DNA from 4 places in the Bacillus sp. M5A3_1b genome. Region 3 is predicted to be linked to each of the others. Evidence: predicted binding sites of a transcription regulator. Region 3 holds the regulator's gene; each other region holds the start of a gene.

Region 1 (8,298 bases), on a different contig from region 3:
TATATCCACATGGCTTTGAAGAAATTCCAAATAGAAGACCAGATGTTGCGAAATTAAGAGAACTTGTTCAGTTTCAAGCAAAGGTAACGTGGGAAGAAGGATTGAAAGAAACTATTAAGTGGTTCCGTGAAGAAAATAATGGCTAAGTCACTATCGGTCATTATACCTGTATGTAATGAAGCTGAAACGATTTCAGATGTTATCCAATCGGCAAAAGGATTAAATCCAATAGAGATTATTGTAGTAGCAAACGGTTGTAACGATGGTACAGAAGAGGTTGCTGATCGTTTAGGGTGTAAAGTAATCAAGCATACAGAGCTACTAGGGAACGATGTTGGCCGCGCGATTGGCGCAAAACACGCGATAGGTGATGTATTACTATTTATAGATGGAGATTTTGCTATTCAAACTTCAAAATTACAATTATTCCTGAATCCGATTTTACATGATCAGGCCGACATCGTTTTAAATAATTTGGACGCATTATTTTTAAAGAAACAAAAACCGCATTCTATTACCGTATGGCGCCAAATATTAAATGCAATATTAGAGCGCGAAGAATTAAAGATTGATTCTTTATTAGCTGTACCGCATGCGTTGACGAAAGAGGTTGTTCAAAGCATTGGATATGAATGTTTCGTTAATCCTATTGTCGCTCATTTACGCCTAGTACAAAGCAAATGGAGAATTAGTCGTCATTGTGCAATTGACGTTATTACGCCAAATAAATTTCGGCCGGCCGAGCATGCTGCGTATGGCACGGGTCTTTCTCAATCTGAAAAACGGATGATAGGTGATCATATAGAAGCTGTAGCGGAGCGAATAGTAGGCACTGATGAGCGCGGAGGGTATTATGATGGAAATAGGAAAAGAGAGTGTGTCTATCATACTTTAAGTTTCGAAGATTTTTATCAAGGATGGGGCGTTACATCTAAGTTGTATAAAGGAAAACAATTATCGGTCATTATTCCTGTACAAGATGAAGAGAAAACAATTGGAAATGTTATAGAAGAGCTTCGCAAAATTGAACCTTTTGAAATTATCGTTGTTGTAAATGGTTCGTCTGATCAAACAGCAACGATTGCAAAAGACAAGGGAGCAACAACAATTGTATATAAAGAAGCACTTGGCAACGATGTGGGACGTTCGCTTGGGACTTATTTCGCCAAAGGAGAAATTGTATTATTTATAGACGGTGATTTTGTTATTCCAGCTAGTGAGCTATATCCATTTACAAAAGCTATTGCAGATGGAATGGATGTCGCATTAAATGATCTAAATCATTATTTAGATTTAAGAGTACCGCTTCATCTTGTAACTGCATTTAAATATGCATTAAATTTAGCTTGTGATAGAAAAGATTTAGGAGTAGGATCTCTTATCGCTGTACCTAATGCGTTTAGCCAGAAGTGTTTGAAATCAATTGGGTATAGGTCTTTATTGTCACCTTGCGTAGCGCAAGTGAAAGCTATTCTTTCAGGATTCGAAATTGCGTGTGTAAGTCGTGTAGAGGTCGATAAGATGAACCGCATTCGTCCCAGTGAACATTTTGCAAAAATAGGTCATCCTCCAGCTGTCTTGCGAATTATAGGTGATCATATAGAAGGATTAGAGCAATTAATTGTATTAGAAGGTAGCCGTGGTGGATTCTATGATGGGAATAGAAAAAGAGATGTTTTAGAGTAGTAACAAAAAAAGTGTACAACATATGTACACTTTTTTGTTCTGTTATAAAAACTATAACAGATTAGGAGATAAGAGTATTACAGCTCTACAATGGGTATTGTTCTTATATTACAAAATAGGACTCGTATATAAGGATACCAAAAAAATACAATTAAGGAAAGGGTTAATTATAAAGACTTTCAAGTGAAGTTAACACTATGCATATAGTAGTTTGCTCAACATTTCACAAACATGTCACAACTATTTCGTTCACTTTAGCAAAAAAGTAGTATTCTAAGTGTGTAAGCTGTTATATAAAAAATCTTAGTCCTGTACTAATCAAAAATGGAGGAGATTAGGATGACTCAAGTATTAGAAAATGTTAAAAACGCATGGGAAAACTTTAAAGGTGAAAAATGGAAAGCAGAGATTGATGTTCGCGATTTCATTTTAAATAATGTAAACGTTTTCGAAGGGGACGAATCTTTCTTAGCGGGAGCAACTGAAGCAACGAAACAACTTTGGGATCAAGTAATGGATTTAACAACGAAAGAACGTGAAAATGGTGGCGTTCTTGATATGGATACAAAAATTGTTTCTTCTATTACATCACATGAACCAGGATATTTAAATAAAGATATTGAAAAAGTAGTCGGTTTCCAAACTGAAAAACCATTTAAACGTTCTTTACAACCATATGGTGGTATTCGTATGGCGGAACAAGCTTGTGAATCTTATGGATACGAAATGGATAAAGAGCTTAGTCGTATTTTTAGAGATTGGAGAAAAACTCATAACCAAGGTGTATTCGATGCTTATACACCAGAAATGAGAAATGCACGTAAATCAGGTGTAATTACTGGTCTTCCAGATGCATACGGACGTGGACGTATTATCGGTGACTACCGACGCGTAGCATTATATGGTATTGATCATTTAATTGAAGCGAAAAAAGTTGATTTGAATTTAACTGGCGGTGTAATGAGCGAAGATACAATGCGTTTACGCGAAGAGTTATCTGAGCAAATGCGTGCACTTCAAGAGTTAAAACAAATGGCTGCTTCTCATGGCTTTGATATTTCTAAGCCAGCAACAAACACACAAGAAGCATTCCAATGGTTATACTTCGCATATCTTGCAGCGATTAAAGAGCAAAATGGAGCTGCAATGAGTCTTGGACGTACTTCTACATTCTTAGATATTTATATTGAAAGAGATTTAGCAAATGGTACTTTAACAGAAGAAGAAGTACAAGAAATTGTGGATCACTTCATTATGAAATTACGTCTTGTGAAATTTGCAAGAACACCTGATTATAATGAATTATTCTCTGGTGACCCAACTTGGGTAACTGAGTCTATTGGTGGTATGGCATTAGATGGTCGTCCATTAGTAACAAAGAACTCATTCCGTTTCTTGCATACATTAGATAATTTAGGACCAGCTCCAGAACCAAACTTAACAGTTCTTTGGTCTAAACAATTACCGCAGAACTTTAAAAACTACTGTGCGAAAATGTCTATTAAAACATCAGCAATTCAATATGAAAATGATGACATTATGCGTGCTGAATACGGCGATGACTACGGAATTGCTTGTTGTGTATCTGCAATGAGAATTGGTAAACAAATGCAGTTCTTCGGCGCACGTGCAAACTTAGCAAAAGCATTACTATATGCGATTAACGGTGGTAAAGATGAAAAATCTAAAGCACAAGTTGGTCCTGAGTACGCACCGATTACTTCTGAAGTATTAGATTATGAAGAAGTTATGCGTAAGTTTGATATGACAATGGAATGGTTAGCAGGTCTATATTTAAACACATTAAATGTTATTCATTACATGCATGATAAATATAGCTACGAACGTATTGAAATGGCACTTCATGATACAAATGTTCTTCGTACAATGGCAACAGGTATCGCGGGTCTATCAGTAGTAGCAGACTCTTTAAGTGCAATTAAATACGCAAAAGTAAAACCAATTCGTGATGAAAACGGTATTGCAGTTGACTTTGAAATCGAAGGAGATTTCCCTAAATACGGTAACAATGATGACCGTGTAGATGAAATCGCTGTAAATCTTGTAAAAACATTTATGAATAAACTTCGTAAACATAAAACATACAGAAATTCTGTTCATACAATGTCGATCTTAACAATCACATCTAACGTTGTATACGGTAAGAAAACTGGTAACACTCCAGATGGTCGCCGTACTGGAGAACCATTTGCACCAGGTGCGAACCCAATGCATGGTCGTGATACAAAAGGTGCATTAGCTTCATTATTATCTGTAGCTAAATTACCATATGAAGATGCACAAGATGGTATTTCTAATACATTCTCTATTATTCCAAAAGCACTTGGTAAAGAGGATGATGTACAAGTACGTAACTTAGTATCAATGCTTGATGGTTATGCAGTAAAAGAAGGCCATCACTTAAATATTAACGTATTTAATCGTGAAACATTAATGGATGCGATGGAACATCCTGAGAAATATCCACAATTAACAATTCGCGTATCTGGTTACGCTGTAAACTTTATTAAATTAACTCGTGAACAACAAATCGATGTAATTAATCGTACAATGCATGAAAGTATGTAAGTGAAAAAGTGTCCCTCTGCTTTTTATAAATCGAAGAGGGGGGCTGCTTCAATAAAGGAGGAAGTAACATGATAAAAGGAAGAATTCATTCTGTAGAGTCTTGTGGTACTGTTGATGGCCCAGGAATTCGTTATGTCATATTTACACAAGGGTGTTTATTACGTTGTCAATACTGTCATAATGCTGATACGTGGGAGATCGGTAAAGGAAAAGAAATAACAGTTGAAGAAGTAATGCAGGATGTGACATGTTACCTTCCTTTTATTGAAGCTTCTGGAGGCGGTATAACAGTTAGTGGTGGTGAACCATTATTACAGCTAGATTTCTTAATTGAATTATTTAAGAAATGTAAGGAAGTTGGAATTCATACAACAATTGATTCTTCGGGTGGTTGTTATTCTGAAGAACCAGAATTCCAAAATAAGCTAGATATTTTAATGGATTACACAGATTTAGTTTTATTGGATTTGAAACATATTGATTCAAAGAAACACCGTAAATTAACAGGGAAACCAAATGAACATATTTTACAATTTGCTCGTTATTTATCGGATAAAAATAAACCAATTTGGGTAAGACACGTATTAGTTCCTGGTGTTACGGATAATGAAGAGGATCTACAAAAATTATCTAGCTTTATTCAAAGCCTGTCTAATGTTCAGAAGGTTGAAGTGCTACCATATCATAAGCTTGGTGTATATAAATGGGAGGCACTTGGGCATAAGTATCCACTCGCGAATGTAGAACCACCTACTGAAAAAAATGTAGAGCAAGCAAGACATATTTTACAAGCAGTCTAATCCAAATATTGGATTAGGCTTTTTGCTTTCTTTACAATAAAACCTAGAGTATGTATATAGAAAAGAGTATACTAAAAATAGAATATCCATATTTTTGTAAGGAATAAGTGGAGAAATTTACATAATTGTAAAGGGAAATCAAAATAGTAAAAAGAATTAAGAAGTAAAAGAGTGAGTATTATGGAATAGAGAACATTTGTAAGTTATTGCGAAAGCTCTTATAGGAAAGTATAATGTAAAGATATGAGCACAGATAGGATTAAGGGGTCAATCTTATATGCTTTGCATATCCACGACAGGTACATAGCTGAAAGAGAAGTATTAGAATCTGTTTATGTAATTTTTAAGGAAAATGTTTTTCCTATTGTCGTATATGCAATATGGAGAAACAATAAGCTAGGAGTGGATTTGTTTGATAAAAAACCCCAAGGTTTTAATATTAACTGCACATTACGGTAATGGTCATGTGCAAGTAGCGAAAACATTAGAACAAACATTTCGCCAAAAAGGAATTAAAGATGTAATTGTATGCGATTTGTTCGGAGAATCACATCCAGTTATAACCGATATTACAAAATATTTATATTTAAAAAGTTATACAATAGGAAAAGAATTATACCGCTTGTTTTATTATGGCGTAGAAAAAATTTATGATAAAAAAATAGCATCTTGGTATGCGAACTTTGGAAGAAAACGTTTGAAATTACTTTTACAAGCAGAGAAACCGGATATTGTTATTAATACTTTTCCCATCATAGCTGTACCAGAGTTAAAAAAGCAAACAGGTATTTCAATTCCTGTTTATAACGTATTAACGGATTTTTGTGTGCACAAAATATGGATTCATCGGGAAGTAGATCGTTATTTTGTAGCAACGGATCACGTGAAAAAAATTATGGTTGATATTGGTGTGCCCTCGGAGCAAATTGTTGAAACTGGAATTCCGATTCGTAGTAGTTTTGAGCTCAAGATCAATCCAGACATTATATATAATAAATATCAGTTATGTAAGAATAAAAAGATTTTACTAATTGTAGCAGGTGCTCATGGGGTATTAGGAAGCGTAAAAGAACTATGCCAATCATTTATGTCATTACCTGATTTACAAGTAGTTGTCGTTTGTGGAAAGAATGAAGCGTTAAAACAGGATTTATTAGGAGTACAGGAAAAAAATCCTGATGCATTAAAAGTATTTGGTTATGTTGAAAATATTGATGAATTATTCCGTGTTACTTCTTGTATGATTACGAAGCCAGGCGGTATTACGTTAAGTGAAGCGGCAGCATTGCAAGTACCTGTCATTTTATATAAGCCTGTTCCAGGGCAAGAAAATGAAAATGCGATGTACTTTGAAAGAAAAGGAGCTGCAGTTGTCATTCGTGATGATAGTGAGGTTTTTGCAAAGACAGAGGCGTTATTACAAGATGATATGAAGCTTCTTCAAATGAAAGAAGCGATGAAAAGCATTTATCGTCCGGAGCCAGCTGGTCATATTGTGGATACAATTTTGACAGAAAATCATGTAGAACCGAATCATATACCTATTAAATCACCTGCTCTTGCACAACTATTTACTTAATATGAAACCCTCTTTTATATGTTTAAAGAGGGTTCTTTATTGTTTTATAAGATAAAGTAGTAACTTATCCACATGAAGATTACGCTTTCATTAAACAGTAAAGTCGAAATATTAACAACTATATCCACATTGTCCACAATTTTTAGAAAACTATCCACAATTCGAACATTTACTATGCGTTACAACATATAAACTTGTGAAGGATTTGTTGAATTTATTCACAATTCTATAAATTGTGTGGATAACGTTATCCACACAAAAAAGGTTCCTTATAAATAAGGAACCTTTTTGTCTATTCTATCACGTAGAAAAAATATGTAATGAGAATGAATAATCAGGGGGGAAAACTTCTAATTATTCATTCTCACTTTAAATACTTTTCGAGCGATAACCCGCTGCGCGATCTGCTTTGCGAAATTCTCGTTGGTAAAGAACTTCTTGTGTACTAGATAATGTGTTTTTTGTTTTGTCACGTTTCTTTTTATCCATTACAAATCACCTCGTGTCCTAAAGTCACTATCTATCGTTTCCAAAGACATAGGGTGATATACGTATATGGTAAAATGTTAATGATTAATTATTTTTTCTGGAAATTTAGATTATGCTTCTTTTAATTGGTGAGCATCTTGGAACGTTGTATCTCGCATTGTAGCAAGTGTATATTGATCTTTTGGGATTTCATATAAGTTATATACTTCTTCATTTGCGTTAATTTCATCATAAACGGCTTTTCTTGTTTCGTTTGCTAGATTTACATATTGTAGTTTTTCGGCAGCTTTAATAGAACGAATATTTATTTTACGAATACGCATAAAGATTGTTTCAATATCTAATTCATAGAAAAGTTCACTAAAAAATGAATCTTTCGCCAATTTATTATAGCCTTTTCCATGATAGGGTTTGCCAAGCCATGTTCCGAGAAATCCGGCTTTTTCTTGCACATCAAATAAAGTAATTGTTCCGATAGGGTTACCCCATTCATCTAAAATTGTGCGTGAAATTAATTCCCCACGCTCTTCAGCTTCAATCGTTTGTTTCGTTAAAAATAAATACTCTTCATAAGAATAAGCCTTTTGACGCACAAAAGGGAAGACAGCTGGGTCCACCATTAACTCGTATAGAACGTGGCTGTCGTGTAAGTCGCGTTTTTTCAACATACTAACTCCTCCTCACACGAGGGTAGCATGACGAAAAAACACCCCACCCTCGAAATTTTTATATCAATCTTTAAAAAATTTCGGGGTGGGAATCGAACCCACTAGAACCAGTTTCTAACGCTGGTGGCGCACCATTTGCCTTCCCCATTCATCAATTTGAAAATGATAATCACGACACAAATTGATTATGGTTTCATTCAGTTTATAATCGTATAATACTTTATCTAGTCAAAAAAATAAACTAGTTTTTTTTATTTTCTTTGTAAATTATTTTTCCATCAATCATGGTTAGTACAGGCTTGGCTAAATAATGGAAAGGATGATGAGTCCATAACACAAGATCAGCGTCTTTTCCAACCTCAATGCTTCCAATTCTATCCTCTAAACGTAAATTTCGTGCTGGAAATATGGTGATTCCTTCTAGTGCAGTTTTTTCGTCTAATCCTTCTCTTACTGCGACAGCAGCACAAATATTTAAATATTGAAT
Region 2 (8,298 bases), on a different contig from region 3:
ATGTTGCGAAAGAGTTGTCGGTCATGATTGAAATGCTAGAAAAACATTACGGTAAGAAAGTAATATTGTATGCAACTCAAGAGGCATATGATTTATATATAAAGAATGCGTATCTCCAATGTGATATATGGATTCGTAGTGTCTTTACAAAACCGAGTTTATCTGACGAGAGAAAATGGACGTTTTGGCAATACACGAACCGCGGGAGATTAAATGGTTATAATGGAAAAGAGAAGTATATTGATTTGAATGTATTTTATGGTAACGAGGAAGAGTTTGAGAATTATGGAATAAAAGGTTAAGTTTTAAAGCGTACAAAATTTTGTACGCTTTTTTTTGTTACTTACATAAAATATGCAAGTAAAGATGGAACAAACATATAAGATGAATTGTCTATTATAAGTAATAACTATTTCGTTTGAAAGAAAGGGTGGAGAAAATGAAAAAGAATACATTATTAAAATTAGGGGTATGTGTTAGTTTACTAGGAATAACTCAATTTGTTAGTACAGTTTCTTCTGTACAAGCGGAACAAAAGCTAGAGCAAAAAGTAATAAAAAATGAGGCAGGAACTATTTCAATTTCTCAGTTAAACAAAAATGTATGGGTTCATACGGAGTTAGGTTATTTTAACGGAGAAGCAGTTCCTTCGAACGGGCTAGTTCTTACTACTTCTAAAGGATTAGTACTTGTCGATTCTTCTTGGGATGATAAGTTAACGAAGGAATTAATAGAGATGGTAGAAAAGAAATTTAAGAAGCGCGTAACAGATGTCATTATTACACATGCACACGCTGATCGTATTGGCGGAATTAAAACATTGAAAGAAAGAGGCATTAAAGCGCATAGTACGGCATTGACTGCAGAACTAGCAAAGAAAAGTGGATATGAAGAACCACTTGGAGATTTACAAACGATTACGAATTTGAAGTTTGGAAATATGAAAGTAGAAACATTTTACCCAGGGAAAGGACATACAGAAGATAATATCGTCGTATGGTTACCACAATACAACATTTTAGCTGGAGGCTGTTTAGTGAAATCTGCGGAAGCTAAAGATTTAGGGAACGTTGCTGATGCCTATGTAAATGAATGGTCCGCATCGATTGAGAATGTGCTGAAGCGATATGGAAACATCAATTCAGTAGTGCCTGGTCATGGGGAAGTAGGGGACAAAGGATTGCTTTTACATACATTGGATTTGTTGAAATAAGAAACTGTGGAAATATAAAAGCGAGGAGAAACAATTTTCTCCTCGCTTTCTTCTAGCTATATTTAAATGCGAAGCCATCAATTATGCCTGCATACGTTACTGAGATTTTAATTCCAAGTATACAAATACCAGTACCGTCATAATTGCTATAACAACATAAGTAATATCGAGCATTATAAGTGTTTTTAAAGTTTCAGTCATCCTCATTCACCCCTGGTATGAAAATATAACATAATCTCTTATCAATCAGATCAGAGATTATAAAGATAACAATGTACATGAAATTTCTTAAGTAGTTTCTATATAAATATATCATATAAATAATGTAAGTAATGTTAAGATAGTGTAAATGTATTGTAAATAAAGTGATTTTTCATAAAATATTTAATCAAAAAATTGATAGTTCTTCAAAATGAAAAGAAGCTATTCTTTCTGTTGCATAATAAAAAGAAAGAATAGCGTTTTTATATGTCTATTTCTGTTTGCTTAAGAGATTTATAGTACGAAATTGTTCTTTCGTACTATAAACTAGAAAGTTAACTATGTGATTCAGCAATAGTTTAGATATTTGAAAACCTGAACAATATGATTATGTAATGTTTTTTGGTGTCAATAAAAATATTATGTCAACAATATGAACTGTCACACATTTATACTTAGTATTGTGATTGATATCACATCCTTTTTTCCTAATGGGTATTATGCTTGATTTGTAAGGAATGATTGGGAGAGGGTGGGATGATCATGTTTTGTTATCAATGTGAACAAACGCCAACAGGTGGATGTAAAGTGAAGGGTGTTTGCGGTAAAAATGAAACAATTGCAAGTTTACAAGATACGATTGTGTTTGGGCTAAAAGGAATTGCTGCGTATCGTACGCATGCTGCTCAGCTAGGGTATACTGATGCATTTGTAGATGCTACGACGCAAGAAGCGCTGTATATGACATTAACAAATTCCAACTTTAATGAACAAGAACATATTGATATGGCTATGAAAGTAGGGAAATCGGCTTTACGAGTAATGGAGTTGTTAGATGAGGCGCATACGAATCACTTTGGTGTTCCAGAGCCCGTTCAAATTACACAAAACCATGTAGAAGGTAAAGCAATTGTAGTTACTGGTCATAATTTATTTGCGTTAGAAGAATTATTAAAACAAACAGAAGGAAAAGAAATTAATATTTATACGCATTCTGAAATGTTACCAGCACACGGTTATCCGCAGCTGAAAAAATATAAACATTTAAAAGGAAACATCGGTAAGGCATGGTATGATCAACGACGTCTTTTTGAAAAATTTACAGGTGCTATATTAGCGACAACGAACTGTGTTATGCCAATTAAAGGGGCGTACTCTGATCGATTCTTTTCACATGATATTGCAGGTTTAGAAGGTGTACAAAAAATTGAAAATGATGATTTTGCACCATTGATTCAAAAAGCGCTAGAACTTCCAGAAGTACATATGGAGTCGGATGAACAGTTAGTAACAGGGTTCCATCATAATACAGTATTATCATTAGCTCCTGAAATTATTGAGGCAGTAAAAGAAGGAAAGATTAAGCGTTTCTTTGTCATCGCAGGTTGTGATGCACCAGGAAAAGGCGGAGAATATTATCGTGAATTAGCAACGTCACTTCCACCAGAAACAGTTATTTTAACGACTTCTTGCGGGAAATTCCGCTTTAATGATGTGGATTACGGTGTTGTACCTGGTACAAAGATTCCGCGTTACATTGACTTAGGGCAATGCAATAATTCAATTTCAACAGTGAAAATAGCAGCCGCTTTAGCAGATGCTTTTCAATGCGAAGTGAACGAACTGCCAGTTAGTATTGTCCTATCATGGTTTGAACAAAAAGCGGTTGCCATTTTACTTGGACTATTTAGTCTCGGTATTCAAGATATCCGCATCGGTCCAAAGGCGCCTGAATTTATTTCACCTGGCGTGCTTGATGTATTACAAGAAACATTCGGTTTAAAACTAATTACAACTGCAGCGGAAGATATGGATATAATGTTATCGTAACAAAAGGATGATCTGTCTTATTAAGAAGAAGAGCTAACCTATAGCGCTCCAAAACAAAAATGTAGAATATTTGTTTTGGGGTATTTTCTTTTCTTGGCGGGATAGGTATGTGGTGAAATTTCTTCAAAAAGAAAATTGGCTGTCTCTAATGTGTAGAGATAATAAAGTTGTTTACTTCTTATAGGACTAATGAAGTAGTTTAATGGAAGAAGTATTTATAGTAAGTGTTATAATATAATAATCAATAACTTAAGCAAAGGGGGAAGCATTTTTGCACAAACTCAATGCATTAATACCAGAGCTATCAGTCTCAGATATGGAGCAAAGTTTAAATTTCTATTCGGAAATTCTCCTGTTTAAAATTGAATATCAAAGACCAGAGGATAAGTTTGCTTTACTGTCTTTAAATGAATGCCAGATTATGATTGAAGAAGTAAATGGTCATTGGAGTACTGGAGAGTTATCTTATCCCTACGGAAGAGGAATTAATTTTCAAATTATTATAAATGATATTGATCCACTATATGATAGTTTGAAAAAGAACGAGTATCCAATTAAATTTGATATTCAAGAGAATTGGTATAGAGCTCATACTAAATTAAAGGGACAAAAAGAATTTTTAATTATGGACCCTGATGGTTATCTATTAAGATTTGTTCAAAATTTAGGTGAAAAAGATGTTGAGGCAGATTCAGCTATGTAAGACAGGATGAAAATTTAGTAAATGGAGCAAGCTACTTTTTTCAATAAGGGGCATTAGATGAAGAAGAATTGACCAATTTTATGATTTTTATAAATTACAGGCTATAACAATTAAATTTAGTAGGTGGTTATTACATTTTTTAGACTAAAATTAACCAACTTTATTGTCACTGAACATCTAATAGGTAATAGTTGATTTTAGAAAAATATAAAAATCGAGTTGACATTTACAACTACTAAGTCATACAATGCAGTTGTAATAGGTGATACAGAGTAGTGTTGTTTCTCGAAATATTTTTAGTAAACAATAGGTAATAGCGGATTTTAGAAAAGTTTTGAAAATCTGTTGACATTCATCACTACTAAGTCATACAATGTAGTTGTAATAAGTAATACTGAATAGTATGTTTTTACTCAAAATCTATTCAGTAAAAATTCGCCTTAGTACTCTGTGATACTGAATATAAGTCAGACAGAATAGGGGGTAAAGGAGGATCAGGACATGGAAAATTTAACTGAAATGCTGAAAGGTTCACTGGAAGGGTGTGTGCTGGAAATCATTAGTCGCCGTGAAACGTATGGCTATGAGATTACCCGCCACCTGAATGATCTTGGGTTTACAGAGGTTGTGGAAGGGACGGTTTATACTATCCTTGTACGATTAGAAAAGAAAAAGCTTGTGAATATTGAAAAGAAACCATCAGATATGGGACCGCCTCGTAAGTTTTATTCATTAAATGATGATGGCCGTCAGGAGCTTGAATTATTTTGGGAAAAATGGGATTTCGTTTCTTCAAAAATTAACGTCTTGAAGTCAAAATAGCCTCATAATATAAAATGTTCCGGCTCATATTTGGAGAGTTTCTTGTTCTGCTTTATAAAAAAGGAGGAAAATAAGATGTTGGAAATGTTTAAAAAATTAATCGGTGATAAAAAAGAGTACAAAATGATGATGGCACGTGTTGGAGCACTGCCAGAGGATTATCAGTTTGTGTTTAAGAAAATTCAAAACTACATGTGGAATTTCTCAGCGGGTAATGGGATGGATATGCTGCATATACAGTATGAATTAATCGATTTGTTTGAAGCTGGTGCAGCGGAAGGCAGACAAGTGCTTGACATTACTGGGGAGGACGTAGCATCCTTTGCTGACGAACTAGTGGCAAACGCTAAAACGTATGTCTCTAAGTATCGTGAAGATTTGAATGAAAGTATTATGAAGAAATTGAGAAAAAAATAAATGCAATTAGTAATACCGACTGATTAGCTGGTTACAAATGTGAATTGCCGCCATCGCTATTCAGTTATATTTTTAAACCAGTACTAAGTAATACAGATTATCAGTGATACTAAATAGAGGTTATAGGTAACCTATTTTAATAAGGGGGAAAAAGTATGAGCAATGCAGCAATTTCTATAAAAGGGTTAAAAAAATCTTTTAAAGATAAAGAAGTCCTAAAGGGAGTGGATTTTGAGGTGCAGCGTGGCGAAATTTTCGCGCTGCTAGGCTCAAATGGAGCGGGAAAGACGACAACGGTCAACATCCTTTCAACGCTAATGAATCAAGATGATGGTGAAGTAAGTATTTGCGGTTTTGACGTCCAACGTCAATCAGATCATGTTCGTCAAAGCATCAGTTTGACAGGACAGTTCGCAGCTTTAGACGGCATGCTTACTGGAAGGGAAAACTTGATAATGATTGCTAAGTTACGTGGTGTTTCCAATCCCACTCAAGTTGCTGACAATCTACTTGCAAGATTTAGCCTGACTGATGCGGCCAACCAGAGGGCAGACCAGTATTCAGGCGGGATGAAGCGCCGACTTGATATCGCGATGAGTTTGATTGGGGCGCCAGCAGTTATTTTTCTTGACGAACCAACGACTGGACTTGATCCGGAAGCGCGGATCGAAGTGTGGGATACTGTCAAGGAACTTGCCGGCAGCGGCACAACGATCTTGCTCACGACTCAGTACTTGGAGGAAGCAGAACAACTGGCGGACCGTATCGCTATTTTGCATGGTGGAACAATTATTACGACAGGTACTCTTACTGAACTGAAAGAGATGTTCCCGCCAGCAAAAGTAGAGTATATCGAAAAGCAGCCAACATTGGAAGAAATTTTCCTTGCGATTATCGGTAAAAAGGAGGAGATGTAAATGAAAAGCAAAACAGGGGTATTACTAGGGCGCTTAATGCGTAATATTATGCGAAGCCCAGATACAATTATTACAGTAGCGATTACACCGATTATGATGATGCTATTATTTGTCTACGTGTTTGGCGGCGCAATAAAGACAGGAACGGATAACTACGTTAATTATTTATTGCCAGGAATTTTGCTAATGGCTATCGCATCTGGTGTGGCTTACACTTCTGTACGATTATTTACGGATGTAAAGAGTGGACTGATGGCGCGTTTCATTACGATGCCCATTAAGCGCTCATCGATATTGTGGGCTCACGTTTTAACTTCTCTTGTTGCTAATGTGCTTACTATTGTGGTGGTTATTCTTGTTGCGCTCTTAATGGGCTTTCGTTCTAGTGCAAATATGCTAGATTGGCTTGCGGTAGCGGGAATACTGGGGATGTTTACGTTAGCGCTAACATGGCTAGCTATCATTCCAGGGCTGAAAGCGAAGTCTATGGAAGGAGCGACAGCTTACTCGTACCCACTAATTTTTCTTCCATTTATTAGTTCGGCCTTTGTACCTACTGAAACGATGCCTAAAATTGTTCGTGCGTTTGCTGAGAATCAGCCTGTAACTTCAATCGTGAATGCGATTCGCGCCCTATTATATGAAGGGACTGTTGGCAACGATATTTGGACTGCACTTGCTTGGTGCGTGGGTATCATGATCATCTCTTACTTTTTCGCAAGTAAAGCATTTAAACGTCAGTTAGGGTAAGTGAATTAAGTCATCCGAAATTATATATATTTTTGAAAAAGCACGGGAAGGTTTTCCGTGCTTTTATTATGTATTGTGCTCTCATGGTAAAAAATATGGGCAACTGGTAACGAATTAAACTCAATATTTTTGGGTTTAAGCGATCACTGCTCATGGAGAATATAAACATAACCGCTCTTGTAAATCATTTAATGCTTCTTCAGGCATTTCCTTGATTGTGATATCTTTCCCTAGGAAAAGTAGCCAATTTGTTATCTCTGTCACGTCATCGGAATTGTTAACATCGATAAATGTTTTTAAAATGGCTGTGGATTGGTAAGGGTTTGTATAAGAAATTGAAATTTTTAAAGGATGGTATTTTTTGTACTGGGCAATCGCTTTTGGACCAAGTTCAAGTACAAGGTTAATTGCTTCGTCCTTCTTATTTAGTTTTTCTAAAATCTGTTTCTTATTTAACCTCTTTTTCGTCGTGTACGGTTCGATATTGATGAGGTCATCGACAGGAAACAGCAGTTTCTTTTCCTCTTTTAAGTCAAACCCTTCAATAATCCAATGGCTTTTTTCTTGATAAAGGTGTAATAGATATATTGGATAAGACTTGATTTCTTCTTCTTTGACAGTAATCAATAAATGTCTATCCAAAAGAAGGATTTGGATGAGTTTTTCTAACATAGGGTGGGGTAGGTCAGAAAGCTCCAGTAGATCGGGATTATGTGGGTTAGTCCCTTCAAAAAGCAAGAGTTGATTTAAAAGAACGAGGTCATCTTGCTGGGTTTCTGAGATGAGTCCTAGTAGTTTTTCGGCTAAAGATTGGCGACTCTTTAGATAGGGAAGTTGTTGATTTCTTGTAGCCATAAAGGCAATAAAAAGAGCTTTGACTTCATTGTCAGTAAAGCGAACAACGGGCAGGATAGAATTATGCATGACAAAATATCCACCAGTTCTTCCAACTTCAGCGACAAGCGGCATGCCCATAGCTTCAATTTCTCTTATGTCTCTAATAGCTGTCGATCGTGATATGTTAAATTCTCGTATGATTTCAGTAATTGTAAAGTGGGAGCGATTGTTGATATACCGCATAATTGTATTAATCCGTTCAACTTTTTTCATTGGAGTCTCCTAAACAGTATCATTTTTTGACATGATTTAAAGATATTATAAACTCATCAGATGAAAAGATAAATCATTTGATTCATTTTAAAAAAAGGAAGGTTTTGAATATGAAAAATTATACGATTGAAGAAAAAGATAGCTTTATTGTGTTAGGAATTGGAACTGAAATTAAGAGTGACTATACAGACTTTGTTGGAATAAATAAAGAAAAAGAAGACTTTTGGGAGGCTGTTAAACAAGATGGAAGGCTGGCTACTTTAAAAACTTTGGCTACAAATGAATATATTTTTTCTGTGAGCGAAGCGGTGAATAACAAGATGATGTATTATGCT
Region 3 (8,298 bases):
ACCGCCATTTTATATAAAGAAAAGAACGAAACATGTTGTTTCGTATTTTTTTATTTGTTTTAACAAAAAACTAATAAAGACAGTCAAACTATCCTTAGGAAAACTCCTAAGGACTTTTTTATATATTCAAAACCTGTATAATAAAGAGCAGAGAACATTGTGAGTAAAGTAGGTGAAGTCTGTGAGTAAATATGAAATAACAACAAACTCTTCTGAGGAAACACAAAGATTATCAGAAAAACTAGGTGGACTTGCCCAGGCGCAAGATGTAATTATTTTAGAAGGAGATCTAGGGGCTGGTAAGACAACTTTTACAAAAGGACTAGCAAAAGGTCTTGGAGTGAAAAGAGTTGTAAATAGTCCTACCTTTAATATTATTAAAGAATATAAAGGGAGATTGCCGCTATATCATATGGACGTGTATCGCTTAGCAGAAAGTGAAGAGGACTTAGGTTTTGATGAGTATTTCTACGGTGAAGGAATTACTGTAGTAGAATGGGCTCATTTAATAGAAGTATTTTTACCAAATGAGAAGTTACAAATTAGTTTATTCCATGCTGGAGATGATACAAGGAAAATTGTACTCGAGCCAATTGGAGATCGATATATTAGATTATGTGAGGAGCTATTACAAGATGAAAGTACTAGCAATTGATACTTCAAATTACGTAATGGGTGTATCCCTTATTGAGGAAGGAAACGTAATTGGGGAAATCATTACAAACTTAACAAAAAACCATTCTGTACGTCTTATGCCAGCTGTAGAGAAATTGTTAAAAGAATGTGGTGTAAAACCGAAAGAATTAACTAAAATAGTTGTAGCTGCTGGACCTGGATCATATACAGGTGTTCGCATAGGTGTGACAGCTGCAAAAACATTAGCTTGGTCACTTCAAATACCAATTGTAGGTGTATCAAGTTTAGAAGTAGTGGCTGCAAACGGTGCTAATTTTGATGGATTAATTTGTCCTTTATTCGATGGAAGACGCGGACAAATTTATACTGGGTTATATACATATGAAGGAGAGCATTTAACTTCTATAGAAGAAGATCGAATCATCCTTATTGTAGACTGGTTGCAAATGTTAAAAGATACAGGAAAGCCTGTTTTATTTATTGGTAACGATGTTAAACTGCACAAAGAGACGATTATCGAACATTTAGGCAACCAAGCTGTATTTGCTCCCTTCACTAAAAATAACCCAAGACCAAGTGAATTAGCTTTCTTAGGGTTACAAAAAGAAGAACAAGATGTACATTCATTTGTTCCTAGTTATCTTCGTTTAGCTGAAGCTGAAACAAAGTGGTTAGAAAGTCAAAACAAGTAGGAGCTTGCAGAAGATGGATATGATATTTAGAAAGATGGAACTCGATGATATCGCTCAAATTGTAGCTATTGAAGAAGCGTCTTTTTCAACTCCTTGGACTGCAGATGCCTTTCACCGTGAGTTAACGACGAATGAACATGCACATTATGTTGTGTTAGAAAAAGATGGTCGTGTAATTGGGTATTGTGGATTGTGGATAATTATTGATGAATCACATATAACAAATGTAGCCATTTTGCCAGAATACAGAGGTCAAAAGCTAGGGGATGCTTTATTGAAAGAAGTTCTTTCCGAAGCGAAAGATTTAGGGGTAAAAACGATGACGCTTGAAGTACGTGTATCAAATGAAGTAGCAAAACAGTTATACAGAAAATACGGATTTCAAAATGGTGGAATTCGTAAACGATACTATGCAGACAATCAGGAAGATGGTCTCGTAATGTGGGTGAATATATAATGGAAAAAAATACGATTATACTTGGTATTGAAACAAGTTGTGATGAAACAGCAGTAGCAGTTGTTAAAAATGGAACGGAAATTATTGCGAATGTCGTTGCATCACAAATTGAAAGTCATAAACGTTTCGGCGGAGTTGTACCAGAGATTGCATCCCGTCATCATGTAGAAGAAATTACAGTTGTGTTAGAAGAAGCTTTAAAAGAAGCAAATATCACATTTGATGATATTGATGCAATTGCTGTAACAGAAGGACCTGGGTTAGTAGGAGCGCTTTTAATAGGGGTAAATGCAGCGAAAGCAGTGGCTTTTGCACATGATATTCCTCTAGTGGGTGTTCATCATATCGCTGGGCACATTTATGCGAACCGTTTAGTAAAAGAAGTTCAATTCCCACTACTATCACTTGTTGTATCTGGTGGACATACGGAGCTTGTTTATATGAAAGAACATGGTTCATTCGAAGTGATTGGTGAAACAAGAGATGATGCAGCTGGAGAGGCATATGATAAAGTAGCTCGAACGTTATCCATGCCATATCCAGGTGGTCCTCACATTGATCGCCTTGCACATGAAGGGGAACCGACAATCGATTTGCCTCGTGCATGGCTAGAACCTGATTCGTATGATTTCAGTTTCAGTGGATTGAAATCAGCAGTTATCAACACTGTGCATAACGCGAAACAACGCGGGATAGAAATTGCACCGGAAGATTTAGCAGCAAGTTTCCAAGCGAGTGTAATAGATGTACTTGTAACGAAAGCATCTCGTGCAGCAGAAGCGTATAACGTAAAGCAACTGCTTCTTGCTGGTGGAGTAGCTGCGAATAAAGGACTTCGCGCACGTTTGGAAGCGGAATTTGCGACAAAAGAAAATATCGAGCTAATTATTCCTCCACTATCTTTATGTACTGATAATGCAGCGATGATTGCAGCCGCAGGTACAATTGCATATGAACAAGGAAAACGTGCTACATTAGCTTTAAATGCAAATCCAGGATTAGATATTGAAGAATAGTTATGCACAAAATTAACCACAGCTTGTGGATAAAACCCATATTATCTGTTGATAATGTGGGTTTTATTGTGTATATAAAATGTTGATAACTTTTTTGAGATTTGTGGATAATGTGGAAAAGTTATTTTGGGGTTTATTTTATAAAGGTGGATATGTGTATAAACCTGTGGATAAAGTAGATGAAGTCTGACCTTTGAATGTATTCTTTTTTGGGAAATAAATCGCAAGAAGATATCTCTAAAAAACATTTTGAAATGTGCCCTTATTATAGGGGCGAGCCAACATTGTCAAACTTTGTCGGTAAATCGGTATGTCGTGTCGAATCGTTTATACCCTAGCTAGAAGATAAAAAGGATGTCGCATAGTCAAAAATCCCGACTTATGAGACATCCTTCTTATTCATACTCTTATAAATGTAATTCTTCCCATTCTGCCATACAAGCATCAAGTTGCTCTTGTAGTGTTTGCTTTTTCGTTGTAATTTCACTAGCCTTTTCATAATCTGCGTATATTTCTGGTAAGCAAAGTTGATCTTCTAACGTAGCAATTTCTTCTTCAAATTCTACAATATTTTGTTCTAGTTCCTCAATTTTTCGAGTGCGTTGACGTTCTAATTGTTTACGCTCTTTTTCTTCGAGATAATTTAATTTCTCTTGAGCTACAGTTTTTTGAACAGGTGCTTGGTTTTCTTGATGTTCTTGTTGTTCAAATGCTGCACGTTCAATCATTTCATTTTTCTTCTCTACATAGTAATCGTAATCGCCTAAATACTCTTGTGCACCTTCTGTTGACAACTCAACAACGGTCGTCGTTACACGATTAATAAAGTAGCGGTCATGTGAAACAAATAGAAGGGTGCCTGGATAATCAATTAAAGCATTCTCCAAAATTTCTTTACTATTTAAATCAAGATGGTTCGTAGGTTCATCGAGAATTAATAAATTCGATTTTTGCATCATAAGTTTTGCAAGAGCTAATCGAGCTTTTTGTCCACCACTAAGAGAAGATACTGGTTTTAGTACATCATCCCCTGTGAATAAGAAGTTACCTAATATCGTGCGAATTTCTTTTTCGGGCTGCAATGGATATTCATCCCATAACTCATTTAAAACTCGCTTAGAAGATGTTAAGTTTGCTTGTTCTTGATCATAATAACCAACAGATACATTGGATCCGAAAGAAACATCACCATTTAATAGTGGTAACTTATTCACAAGTGATTTTAATAATGTGGATTTCCCAATTCCGTTTGGACCAACTAAAGCAACGCTATCCCCGCGAGTTAAGCGCATAGTTACATGTTCAATAATCGGATCATCATCATAGCCGATAGTTGCATCCTTTACTTGTAAAACATCATTTCCACTTTGTTTTTCGATATCGAAGTGGAAGGATGCTGACTTAGAATCACCTAATGGTCTAGTCAATAATTCCATTCTATCTAATTGTTTACGACGGCTTTGAGCACGTTTTGTCGTAGATGCGCGCGCTATATTTTTTTGAACGAAATCCTCAAGCTTAGCGATTTCATCTTGTTGTTTTTCATAACGTTTCATGTCTTGCTCGTATAATGCTGATTTTAAGTCTAAATATTTACTGTAGTTACCAACAAATCGTCTGCTTTCTTTATTCGAAATTTCATATACTTGTGTAACGAGTTTATCTAAGAAATAACGGTCATGGGAAACGATTAGTATTGCGCCAGGATAGCCTTGTAAATATTGTTCAAGCCATGTTAATGTTTCAATGTCTAAATGGTTTGTAGGCTCGTCCAAAATAAGTAGGTCTGGTTTCGTTAATAATAATTTACCGAGAGCTAATCGTGTTTTTTGTCCACCGCTTAATGTAGAAATCGTCGTCTGGTGCGTTTCAACTGGGAAGCCAAGACCACTTAAAATCGAGCGAATATCTGCTTCATATTGATATCCACCTTGATCTTTATAATCTAATTGCAATTGGTCATAATCAGCTAATAATCTTTCATATGTAGCCTCGTTTGAAAAGTTTTCTTCTTTTCCCATTTCTTGCTCTAGCCTTCGAAGTTTTGTCTCCATTTGCTGCAAGTGTGTAAAGACGGTTAACATTTCATCCCAAATTGTTAAAGACGTTTCTAACCCGGTATTTTGAGCTAAATATCCGATTGAGACATCTTTTGGTTTTATAATTTCGCCACCATCATGAGATAGCTCACCAGCTATTATTTTTAATAGTGTAGATTTTCCGGCCCCATTTCGTCCGACTAATGCGATACGATCTTTCGTTTGAACTTCCAATTTTATGTTTGCAAGAATCGTTTCGGCACCGTATAATTTCGTAAGCGCGTTTACTTGTAATAAAATCAATGTTTTCACCTCAAATAATTTCTTAACTTTGCCATGTTTATATTTCTCAATCATACTAAAAATAGTGTATAGTTTAAAATAAAGAGAGAATACTTCTTCTCTTTATTATACAGGGAAATTCATGAGTGCTAAACTTCTGTATTTGATTCAAGTATATGAATAAAGATAGGAAGAGAGGAGAGGTTATATGGAGCAGCAAAAAATTCCACAGGCCACTGCCAAACGATTGCCTCTATACTATCGATTTATCCAAAACTTATCTCTTTCTGGTAAGCAACGTGTTTCATCAGCCGAATTGAGTGAAGCGGTAAAAGTTGATTCCGCAACGATTCGAAGAGATTTTTCATATTTTGGAGCGTTAGGGAAAAAAGGTTATGGATATAACGTAAATTATTTATTATCATTTTTCCGTGAAACACTCGACCAAGATGATATAACACGTGTAGCACTTATTGGAGTAGGTAATTTAGGGACCGCTTTCTTACATTATAATTTCACGAAAAACAATAATACAAAAATTGAAATGGCGTTTGATGTTAGTGAAGAGAAAGTCGGGACAGAAATCGGGGGCATTCCTGTATATCATTTAGATGAATTAGAAGAACGTTTATCAACTGATATACAAGTGGCAATATTAACAGTACCCGCTACAGTAGCACAATCTGTAGCAGATAGATTGGCAGAAACGAACGTGCATGGTATTTTAAATTTCACACCAGCGCGCTTAAATGTGTCAGATAATATAAGAATTCACCATATTGATTTAGCGGTAGAGTTACAAACACTTGTTTACTTTTTAAAGAATTATCCACAATAAAACGCAGAGGAAGCGACCTCTGCGTTTTATTGTTGTTTTTTCTTTGCGAATTTAACTAATATAAGGCGAAGTGCCAAATTAAAATCAATTGTTGCCATAACTGCAAATAGTATTGTCCACATATTCCAGATTGTATCTGTTACGTTCGTAATGGCGAAGCGTGTAAAGATACATCCTAGAAGGAAGTACAATGCAGCCATGAACAATGGTGAGTTCCTCATACTAAAAATCCTCCGATAAAGCCTTGCATTTTTTCAGCTTCTTTAATCATTTCTTGAATTTGTTCATTGCTCATTAAAACTTGAGCAACTGCAACTAATGTATTCATTGCAACATGAGCTGCGATAGGGACGATAATACGCTTCGTTTTTACATATAAAAAGGCGAATACGAGTCCCATGGAAGTGTATACCAATAAGTGAGTGAAATCAAAATGAATTGCTGCGAATACAAGAGAACTAATGATAGCAGCAATAAAGAAGTTAAACTTCTTATAAAGTGTACCAAATAAAATTTTTCTAAATACGATTTCTTCCAAAATAGGTCCTATTATAGAGATAACGATAAGGAACCAAGGTGTCGTTCTTGCGATATCCATAAGTCTTGCTGTATTTTCTGATCCAGGTTTAATTCCTAATACACGCATTTCTATCATACCGGCAATACTTTGTGAGAAAAATGCTAGGAAGAACCCGATAAAAATCCAACCAATCGTAGCTGGAACAGTAGAGCGCATTGTATCTAAACGTCTGTCACGAATATCTGTTCTAAGTAACCAAAGTACGATACATAATGCAATAAAGAAGCTAATGATTGCCCAGTGGCCAGTTATGAGTTGAAATTTCTCTTCTCTAGAAAATCCCCTGTTATCATAAAGTCCAGTTTTCAGCAGAAGTGGTAATCCAGCAATGGATGATAACTGCATTAAAATGTATGTAACGATAACCCACCAATATTGTTTTTTCAAATGGTTTAACCATCCTTTCTAACTCTAGTGTATGAGATAAGGTAGGATAACATGTAAATATGCTACCTACGATATAAACCTCGCTTAAATTATGTTTTTTTCGTAAATCCTTATTTGAAATTATAATAGAAGACAGGAGAAAGTTGTGTGTATAGCGAAAACAATTTAGGGTGTCCTTTCATATTGTAACATACGATTAGTGGAAACAACGATTCATATAGTAAAGGTAGAAGAAGAGGGACTCTATATAGAAAAGTGTATAGCTTAATTTGCGAAAAAATTATGATTTTTTTACTTGCAAAAGAAATTGAGATTATTTATTATTATAAGTGTGTTAGCACTCGAGTGACTTGAGTGCTAATAAATAAAATTTACATAACAAAATGAGGAGGTTATTGTTCATGCTAAAGCCATTAGGTGATCGCGTTGTAATTGAGCTTGTTCAAGCGGAAGAAAAAACAGCAAGTGGTATTGTATTACCAGACACTGCAAAAGAAAAACCACAAGAGGGTAAAGTTATTGCAGTAGGTACTGGTCGAGTGCTTGAAAATGGTGAGCGTGTTGCTTTAGAGGTAGCAGCAGGTGATCTTATCATCTTCTCAAAATATGCAGGTACTGAAGTAAAATACGAAGGTACTGACTACTTGATTTTACGTGAAAGTGACATTTTAGCAGTTATCGGTTAATTATATAAATCTTAAAAAACTCAAGGGGGTCAATTATTATGGCAAAAGATATTAAATTTAGTGAAGAAGCACGTCGTTCGATGCTTCGCGGTGTCGACACTCTTGCAAACGCAGTAAAAGTAACGCTTGGACCAAAAGGTCGTAACGTTGTACTTGAGAAAAAATTCGGTTCACCACTTATTACAAATGATGGTGTAACAATCGCAAAAGAAATTGAATTAGAAGATGCATTCGAAAATATGGGTGCAAAATTAGTAGCAGAAGTTGCTAGCAAAACAAATGATGTAGCTGGTGACGGAACAACAACTGCAACTGTATTAGCACAAGCTATGATTCGTGAAGGTCTTAAAAACGTAACAGCTGGTGCGAACCCAATGGGTCTTCGTAAAGGTATCGAAAAAGCTGTTACTGCTGCAATTGCAGAATTAAAAGAGATTTCTAAACCAATCGAAGGCAAATCTTCTATCGCACAAGTAGCTGCTATTTCTGCAGCTGACGAAGAAGTAGGTCAATTAATCGCTGAAGCAATGGAGCGCGTTGGTAACGACGGCGTTATTACTTTAGAAGAATCTAAAGGATTTACAACAGAATTAGACGTAGTAGAAGGTATGCAATTTGATCGTGGATATGCATCTCCTTACATGATTACTGATTCTGACAAAATGGAAGCAGTTCTTGATAACCC
Region 4 (8,298 bases), on a different contig from region 3:
AGTTTGGAAAAAAACCAAGCGAAACAACCAAACTCCATGCCCAAAAACTTCTTAGTTCCTTTCTTACTTCTCTGTCTAAAAGACTGGAGTCTTCATGGTTACAAACTCATTCAAATGCTAATGGACATCGGCTTTTCTTCTGTTGACCAAGGTAATGTGTATAGAACATTGCGCAAGTTAGAAAAAGAAAATCTCATTTCTTCCACTTGGGATACAAGTGAAGGCGGGCCAGCGAAACGAATTTATTCTTTAACAGAATATGGAGAGCAATATTTAACAACATGTGCAACTTCTTTTGAACATTATCAAAATATGTTGCGGACGTTTTTTACGTTATACACCAATGCATTCTTTCCATTTTCTTCTTCTCCAGAAAAGGATGAAAAGGATTCTTCATCTTCACCTGGTGGTACAGCAGAGTAATCTGCGTTCACAATATGCAAAAAAACATTTGGAGGTCAAACAATGGAAACTAAGCCATACGAATTAGTCGATGCATTTTGGAAAAACTGGTCTCAATCTCTTTCCCTCTTCTCTTCAGCTGGGAAACAATTAGAGCAACTTACTTTAGAAACTTTAAAACAACAACAAGACGCTTTGCATAAATTAACATCAGGAGTAGATGAACTAGAAAAAGAACTACAACAATTCACTGCTCAGTTCAATAACCAATATACAGATTACGTGAAGCAATTAACTGGAAACTCCTTAAATGATCAAATTAACGAGTGGCAAGGGAAATGGAATGAACTTTCTAATCAAATGCACCAACTGACTGTTTCTCCTACGAAAACATCTTTGTCTATTCTTACTCAAACTAGCGGTCAATTTGAAGAAACAACAAAACAATTTATTGAACAACAACAATTACAACGTGAAGAGGTTCAAAAACAGTTAGAAGTTTTTTTGGGAGAGTTCAAGTCCAAACAACTAGAACTCGCAAAGCAGTTCGAGGAAAACTCAAAAAATTTATTTACTTCCATCAAGTAAGAAAAATGTGGGAGCTAACTGCAGCACAAACAAAACTCTTTCTTCCTCCTACTACATCAAGATGGCTAGCATTTTTCGATATGGAAAAGAAGGAGGCCAAAATGAATCCATTTCAAGAAGCACAAACTGTTCCGGAGCTTCGTTATGATGAGATTCAAGTCGGTGATCAAGCATCCCTTACAAAAACTATTACGGATGAGGACGTTATTAATTTTGCAAAATTAACTGGAGATGTGAATCCTATTCATATTTTAGATTCTTTTGCAAAAACGACAATGTTTAAAGAACGTATTGCTCATGGCATGCTCGTTTCCAGTTTCATTTCGACGATTCTTGGAACGAAACTCCCTGGCAAAAACACGATTTATTTATCTCAAAACGTTTCATTCCGTGCTCCTGTCAAAATCGGTGATACACTTCGCGTTGTGGCAGAAGTCATTAAAAAACGAGACGATAAAAAAATCATTACGTTGCAAACAAACATATATAATCAATCCGGTGATATTGTCGTGGAAGGTACAGCGACAATACTGAAAAAAGAGTAGCAAATTTGCTACTCTTTTTTCTATCCAATAACTTCTAATCACACCGATTACTTCCGCGTATGAGTACGTCGTTTCCACATAAAATAACGTTACCAGTTTAGATAAGTATTTAGCTGAATTGGACTACTCATAAGGATGTGTATCAACATGGTAAAAACAAACAAATTACTAGTTCCAGGTGCAGAACAAGCGCTTGAACAATTTAAATATGAAATCGCACAAGAATTCGGTGTTAGCTTAGGTTCTAATACAGCATCTCGTTCTAACGGTTCAGTTGGCGGTGAAGTAACGAAACGACTAGTCGCTTTAGCTCAACAACAATTACGTGGATAATACAATAACCTATGGCTTAGAGGCAGATATTCTCTGCCTCTTTCTATTTTTAACATACATAATCGTGCTTTTTCACATACTAGTAAGAGCAAACTGAAAGGAACGATATGTGACATGAAACGGATTAATATTAGCATGAGTCCTCCCCGTGTTCTTACTTTGTCTTTTATTATGTTATCAGTTATCGGTACATGCTTATTAAAACTACCAATTGCTACAACAACTTCTATTTCATGGATCGACGCTTTATTTACAACAGTTTCTGCTTGTACTGTTACTGGGCTTGGTGTTGTAGACACCGGAAAAGTATTTACTTTGTTTGGACAGTGTGTCATTTTAACGCTTATACAAGTAGGGGGACTTGGCATTATGAGCTTTGCCGTTTTAATTGCGATTATGCTCGGCAGAAAAATTGGTCTTCAAAACCGAATTTTACTGCAACAAGCGTTAAACCAAACGAACATTGGTGGTGTCATTCGTCTTGCCAAAGCATTATTTTTATTCTCTTTTACAGTCGAATGTATCGCTACTTTGATTCTTTCTTTTGAATGGGTACCAAAATACGGGATTGCTAAAGGGATCTATTATAGCTTTTTTCATTCGATCTCTGCTTTTAACAATGCTGGTTTTTCTGTGTGGAGCGATAATTTAATGTCCCATTCTCATAGCATTCTTGTCAATCTCGTTATTTCCTCCCTCATTATTTTAGGTGGAATTGGTTTTACAGTAATCGTAGATATAAAAAGAAAGAAAAATTTTAAAAACCTTACATTACACTCAAAACTTATGCTCTCTTCTACTCTAATCGTCAATATTATTGCGACTGTTTTTATTTTTATATTCGAGTTCCACAATTCCCTTTCTATGAGAGGATTTACCCCATTTGAAGAAGGAATGGCCGCTTATTTCCAGGCGGTTTCAACTCGTACTGCCGGGTTTAATACAGTTGATATTTCTGCATTATCAAAGCCTTCCCTACTATTAATGATGCTCCTTATGTTTATTGGCGCTGGTAGTGCTTCAACCGGCGGTGGAATTAAGTTAACAACATTTTTAATCATGTTTTTTGGGGTATTTAAATTTTTACAAGAACAAGATGATATTGTCGTTTTTAAAAAATCTATTAAAGATACTCTCATTGTCAAAGCATTGACCATCACTATTATTTCCATTTCATTTATCTTTTTTGCTATTTTAATTTTAAGTATTACTGAGCGAGTTCCTCTATTGATAAGTGCTTTCGAAGTATTTTCAGCATTTGGGACTGTCGGTCTCAGTATGAATTTCACACCACACTTAACTATGATCGGAAAAGCTATTATCATCTTTATGATGTTTTTTGGGAAAATGGGACCTTTAACATTGGCTTTTTCATTTGCACGTAAAAAGAACCGAAAAATAAAATATCCGAATGAAGATATTTTAACAGGTTGACAACCGTATACATTATCCATATAATGAGAGTACAATAGCATATCTCCAAAGGGGAGTAGCGTCCAAGAATATTTCTTGGAAACAAAGTCGTCATTACGTAGAACTTAGTTCTTCCGGCTTTGTTGGCATTTTCATTACATATGTCTAGCAAGACCTTTGCCTATTAACGGCAGAGGTCTTTTTTGTATTAATTTCCAAATTCTTCCAAAGTTAATAGGCAGGAGTATGGGGAAACTAAATAGTGGGGAAATTCTTCACTTATTTAGTACTTATAGAAATGAGAGGAGAATGTACATGGATGTATCATTATTATTGGAGTATGGTTGGGTATTACTCATCCTAATTGCACTAGAGGGGATTTTAGCGGCTGATAACGCTCTCGTTCTTGCAATTATGGTAAAACATTTACCAGAAGAAAAACGAAAGAAAGCATTATTTTACGGATTAGCGGGGGCATTTGTTTTCCGATTCGGATCGTTATTTATGATCTCGTTCTTAGTCGACGTATGGCAAGTGCAAGCAATCGGTGCCATTTACCTTATGTTTATAGCTGGTAATCACTTATTTAAAACGTATGTTAAAAAGAATACGGATGAAGAAACAGAAGAAAAAGAAGCAAAGAAAAAACAAGAGAACTTTTGGTGGACTGTATTTAAAGTTGAGGTTGCTGATATCGCCTTCGCAGTTGATTCAATTTTAGCTGCAGTTGCGTTAGCAATGACTTTACCAAAAACAGGATTAGGTACAATTGGTAGTCTTGATACTGGGCAATTCGTTGTTATCTTTGTAGGTGGACTTATCGGGTTAATCATCATGAGATTTGCAGCAACTGCTTTCGTACAAATCTTAAAACGTAAACCAGGACTTGAAACTGCAGCATTCTTAATTGTAGGTTGGGTTGGTGTGAAACTAGCAGTTTATACATTAGCACACCCTGCATTAAATGTAATTCCGCATTCATTCCCAGAATCTACACTATGGAAGCTTACATTCTGGATTATATTAGTCGGAATCGCAGTTGGCGGTTGGTTCTTCTCGAAAGAAGTAGAAGTAAAAGTAGAAAAGAATTTAGACGAAAAAGCGCTGTAATTACAGCGCTTTTTCTTTTTCCCTTCCCCTCTCAATGTCCAGAAAAAATTCTATTATACTACCATTTGTAAGCGTTTTCTTAATGTATGTATGTCCTTTTTGTGAAACATTGCACAAACTTATTGAAACTAAGAACAATTCCATGTACTTTATTCATATAAGGAGTATTTATAGATGATGTACTAAAGGAGCGTATTACTCATGCTAGAGCAAGGAATAGATTATGTTGTCAAACTGGCTAAGAGCAAAAAACAAATGCTAGATACAAACCCGATGCAATATTTCATTCGTGCCGCACTTGCGGGTATTTATATCGGTTTTATTATTGTACTATGTTTTAAATTAGGTAATTTTTTTCACATTGCAGATTCACCGGCAACTTATTTAGCTGCTTCTATGTTTTTCGGAATTGCCCTCGTACTTATTATATATGGCGGTGCTGAATTGTTTACTGGAAACACAATGTACTTTACTGTAGCAACTTTAAGAAAAGAAACAACGATTTCTGATACACTTCGTAACTGGGTCGCTTGTTATGCAGGGAATTTAGCTGGCGCTTTATTCTTTGCCTTACTATTTTATGCAACTGGAATTTTCGAAGCAATTGATCACGGCCATTTCATGAATAAAGTAGTAGAAGGAAAAATGAATACACCTACAATGCAATTATTCTTTAAAGCAATTTTATGTAACTGGCTTGTATGTCTTGCGTGTTTCTTACCTTCTCAAGTTAAAGGTGATACAGCAAAAATTATGATGATGATGCTACTCGTTTTCACATTCTTCTTATCTGGTTACGAGCATAGCATTGCAAACTTATCACTGTTTGCTCTATCTTTAGTTTCACCGCATCCGGAGACAATTTCTTTTGCAGGTGCTATTCATAACTTAATTCCAGTTACAATCGGTAACATTATTGGCGGGTCCGTCTTTGTCGGCATGGTATACCATTACTTAACAAAGAAAGTACCTGACGTGAAACAAGAAGAAACTGAATTAGTAGCGGCTCAACAAGAAGAAATCATTCCGTTACAAGCACATATGAAACATTAAAAACTCCAAAGTAAAACTTTGGAGTTTTTAGCTCCCCACATATTTAACAACAAGGTGCGGATTAATTTCGCCTTCTTCCTTTCCCTTATTAATTCTCTGTTTCATCTTGTGCATACCGATGACATCATTCGTATGAAGGTGAATTTCATTTACATATAAACCCTCTTTACAAAAAGCCTCTACAAAATCTAATCCATTTCTTTTCCCCCATCCCATATTAAAATCAAGGGAAAGAATATTCACATCATAATCCCGAACCATTTGCAAGGCACATTCTACTGTAGTGGCGGGCACATACCCGTACGGACAACTTCTTTGATCATCCATATATACATTCATGTTCTATCCTCTCTCTATTTTGTATACGTGAACAACATATAACATATTGCCCCAAGGCTAATAAAAGGACCGAACGGAATTTGGCTCCTCATTTTCATACGTTTTAATACTATACCAACTCCAAAGAAACAAAGACTAAAGCAAGATGCTAAAAATAAGATCATAAAAATCCCTTTCAGTCCCACTATAAATCCAAGTAACGAAAGTAATTTTATATCTCCTCCACCAAGCCCTTCTGGATATATCTTTTGCATGCAATATAACAAAATGAATATAACGCCACTACCAACTATACTATCTGTCCAAGTCACTAACGGCACAAAAACACATTCTAAAATGAGTAAACAGGCAAACCAAACTAAAATACGATTGGGGATTAACATATATATGTAATCTGTAACTGAAATAATAAGAAGGAGAGAAAAAAGCGATAAAATGATGATAAGCTCCCGTTCCACCCCAATCATATATACAGTAAGAAGAAACATCATTCCTGTTACAAGTTCAAATACTACGTACAAAATTGACATTTTCCTCTTACAATTCGTACAACGTCCTCTTTGTATACAAAAAGAAATGATTGGAATCAATTCTTTTGGCTTTAGCACATACTTACAATAATGACAATGTGAACGCGGGATAATGATAGACTCACCAAGTGGTACTCTCATCGCAATTAACATAAAAAAAGAACCAAACACCATCCCCACTAACAATGCATATAAATAAGTGAACATCCCTTCCTCTCCTTTCCAGAAGAACATAGCAAAAAAAGGAGAGAAATTCTACTCCATATTATTTCTATTCTATTAAAAAAGCAGGCCATTTTCTGGCCTGCTTTCCCCTCTTTTATACGATGAAATATACTGCTTTTAATGGTCCGTGTACTCCGACAACAAGATTCATTTCAATATCTGCCGAGTTACTAGGTCCTGTAATAAAGTTAATACAAGATGCCACTGCCTCGCCATTTTCTACACGTGTGTTCATATCCTGAACTGCTTGTGTAATACGAGGCACAAGTGTTTCACGTGGAATAATAGCAAAGTATACAGTCGGTAAAAAGTGTAAAGAACGACCTTGGCCTTTATGACTTTGTACAACAATCGTACCAGATTCAGCTAAAGTATAATCACTAAATGCGATTCCAATATTCGCTCTTTCTGCGATACGCATATTCTCTTCTTTTTTCTCAGGATCCCATACATTTACTTCAACATTTTGGTTTGGAAGCTCTTCTTTAAATAAAGAAGTCAATCCATAAGAATCAAAACGTTCGTCTGCCGATAACATAATAGGTCCCCCGCCGTTTTCCACGATTACTTTTTGAATATCTTCACGTAAACGGTCGTTTGTCGTTTCCACTACAGTTGTATGAATGTTTGTACATTGATTTTTAAATACTTCTAACAATTCTTCTTTTGAATAATCTTTTAGCGTTTCTACATTCACATTACTTTTCCATGCTGGACGCTTTACGCCTTCCGTTTTCCGCTCACGTCCAAGTTCTTTTGCAATATTATCTAGAAAGGACTCACGGTTTTGAATTAATCCTGTCATTATTTGTCCCCGCCTTTCTTATGATCTTTATACCAATCACGGAATCGTTCTTTACTTGGAGCCGGGAATTCACGAATATCTGTCCAGTTTTTAAGTGGCCCAACACCTTTTGATACACGGTTGCCCGATGTAAATGGACTCATTGCTGCTGGCGCCATTTTTGATCCCATTTTATATAAAGCTGCTGAAGATGCACCCATACTAAACATTTTCATTGCTAATTTTTCTGCAAGTGGTGCACGTCCTTCTTGCTCAACAATTACTTGACGATGTTTTAATAATAAATCATGCAATGGTATTTTTACTGGACAAGCTTCTGTACACGCTCCGCATAAACTAGAGGCATATGGAAGCTCTTTGTAATCATCGTATCCACCTAAAAGTGGTGTTAATACCGCACCGATTGGTCCTGAGTATATAGAACCATACGAATGTCCACCAACGTGACGATATACAGGACATACGTTAACACAAGCAGCACAACGAATACATTGCAATACTGAACGGAATTCAGACCCAAGAATTTGAGAGCGGCCATTATCAACAACAACTAAGTGGAATTCTTCTGGTCCATCTACTTCCTCTTCTTGGATTGGTCCCGCTACAGTTACATAACTTGTTAATTTTTGCCCTACTGCACTACGACATAGTAAACCAACTAAAACATCTAATTCTTCCATTGTCGGAACCATACGTTCCATACCCATTACTGCAATTTGAGTTTTCGGAATCGACATAACAAGATCGGCATTACCTTCATTCGTTACTAAACAAAGAGAGCCAGTATTTGCAACTGCAAAGTTACAACCTGTCACACCAATTTCTGCATCCATAAATTTCTCACGAAGTTGTTTACGAACAAACTTTGTCATTTCATATGGATCATCAGAATTTTCATAGCCAAGCTTCTCTTTAAATACATCACGAATTTGCGTTCTGTTTTTATGAAGTGCGG

Evidence for each region. The regulator Rex, encoded in region 3, represses fermentation and respiration genes when NADH is low (regulators of the CRP and FNR family bind a similar motif). The targets are predictions, from matches to a motif close to TTGTGAAATATTTCACAA.
Region 1: the regulator Rex is predicted to act here: its motif matches at 1,898-1,915, upstream of pflB (formate C-acetyltransferase).
Region 2: the regulator Rex is predicted to act here: its motif matches at 1,876-1,893, upstream of hcp (hydroxylamine reductase).
Region 4: the regulator Rex is predicted to act here: its motif matches at 4,491-4,508, upstream of ACLBWW_RS08490 (formate/nitrite transporter family protein).

Annotation. Positions count from the first base shown of each region.
Region 1 covers NZ_JBKEZY010000015.1:22,763-31,060, reverse strand. Annotated here, with positions in the region: gene ACLBWW_RS26495 (NAD-dependent epimerase/dehydratase family protein) at 1-146, shown strand, start outside; gene ACLBWW_RS26490 (glycosyltransferase family 2 protein) at 139-1,686, shown strand; gene pflB (formate C-acetyltransferase) at 2,026-4,275, shown strand; gene pflA (pyruvate formate-lyase-activating protein) at 4,344-5,075, shown strand; gene ACLBWW_RS26475 (diglucosyl diacylglycerol synthase) at 5,488-6,654, shown strand; gene ACLBWW_RS26470 (YfhE family protein) at 7,024-7,143, opposite strand; gene ACLBWW_RS26465 (GNAT family N-acetyltransferase) at 7,254-7,811, opposite strand; gene ACLBWW_RS26460 (amidohydrolase) at 8,053-8,298, opposite strand, start outside.
Region 2 covers NZ_JBKEZY010000008.1:14,629-22,926, reverse strand. Annotated here, with positions in the region: gene ACLBWW_RS21395 (glycoside hydrolase family 25 protein) at 1-302, shown strand, start outside; gene bla2 (BcII family subclass B1 metallo-beta-lactamase) at 440-1,213, shown strand; gene hcp (hydroxylamine reductase) at 1,958-3,244, shown strand; gene ACLBWW_RS21380 (bleomycin resistance protein) at 3,516-3,947, shown strand; gene ACLBWW_RS21375 (PadR family transcriptional regulator) at 4,449-4,769, shown strand; gene ACLBWW_RS21370 (DUF1048 domain-containing protein) at 4,845-5,186, shown strand; gene ACLBWW_RS21365 (ABC transporter ATP-binding protein) at 5,342-6,103, shown strand; gene ACLBWW_RS21360 (ABC transporter permease) at 6,104-6,853, shown strand; gene ACLBWW_RS21355 (helix-turn-helix transcriptional regulator) at 7,004-7,963, opposite strand; gene ACLBWW_RS21350 (GyrI-like domain-containing protein) at 8,074-8,298, shown strand, end outside.
Region 3 covers NZ_JBKEZY010000020.1:19,660-27,957, reverse strand. Annotated here, with positions in the region: tRNA gene ACLBWW_RS28085 (tRNA-Asp) at 1-7, shown strand, start outside; gene tsaE (tRNA (adenosine(37)-N6)-threonylcarbamoyltransferase complex ATPase subunit type 1 TsaE) at 182-655, shown strand; gene tsaB (tRNA (adenosine(37)-N6)-threonylcarbamoyltransferase complex dimerization subunit type 1 TsaB) at 636-1,328, shown strand; gene rimI (ribosomal protein S18-alanine N-acetyltransferase) at 1,342-1,785, shown strand; gene tsaD (tRNA (adenosine(37)-N6)-threonylcarbamoyltransferase complex transferase subunit TsaD) at 1,785-2,801, shown strand; gene ACLBWW_RS28060 (ABC-F family ATP-binding cassette domain-containing protein) at 3,209-5,143, opposite strand; gene ACLBWW_RS28055 (redox-sensing transcriptional repressor Rex) at 5,331-5,960, shown strand; gene ACLBWW_RS28050 (YdiK family protein) at 5,987-6,181, opposite strand; gene ACLBWW_RS28045 (CPBP family intramembrane glutamic endopeptidase) at 6,178-6,927, opposite strand; gene groES (co-chaperone GroES) at 7,329-7,613, shown strand; gene groL (chaperonin GroEL) at 7,652-8,298, shown strand, end outside.
Region 4 covers NZ_JBKEZY010000002.1:428,879-437,176, forward strand. Annotated here, with positions in the region: gene phaQ (poly-beta-hydroxybutyrate-responsive repressor) at 1-423, shown strand, start outside; gene phaP (polyhydroxyalkanoic acid inclusion protein PhaP) at 466-990, shown strand; gene ACLBWW_RS08470 (MaoC family dehydratase) at 1,092-1,535, shown strand; gene ACLBWW_RS08475 (alpha/beta-type small acid-soluble spore protein) at 1,683-1,868, shown strand; gene ACLBWW_RS08480 (TrkH family potassium uptake protein) at 1,983-3,302, shown strand; yybP-ykoY riboswitch at 3,341-3,506, shown strand; gene ACLBWW_RS08485 (TerC family protein) at 3,597-4,391, shown strand; gene ACLBWW_RS08490 (formate/nitrite transporter family protein) at 4,593-5,444, shown strand; gene ACLBWW_RS08495 (cyclic-phosphate processing receiver domain-containing protein) at 5,472-5,783, opposite strand; gene ACLBWW_RS08500 (prepilin peptidase) at 5,798-6,520, opposite strand; gene ACLBWW_RS08505 (LutC/YkgG family protein) at 6,633-7,343, opposite strand; gene ACLBWW_RS08510 (LutB/LldF family L-lactate oxidation iron-sulfur protein) at 7,343-8,298, opposite strand, start outside.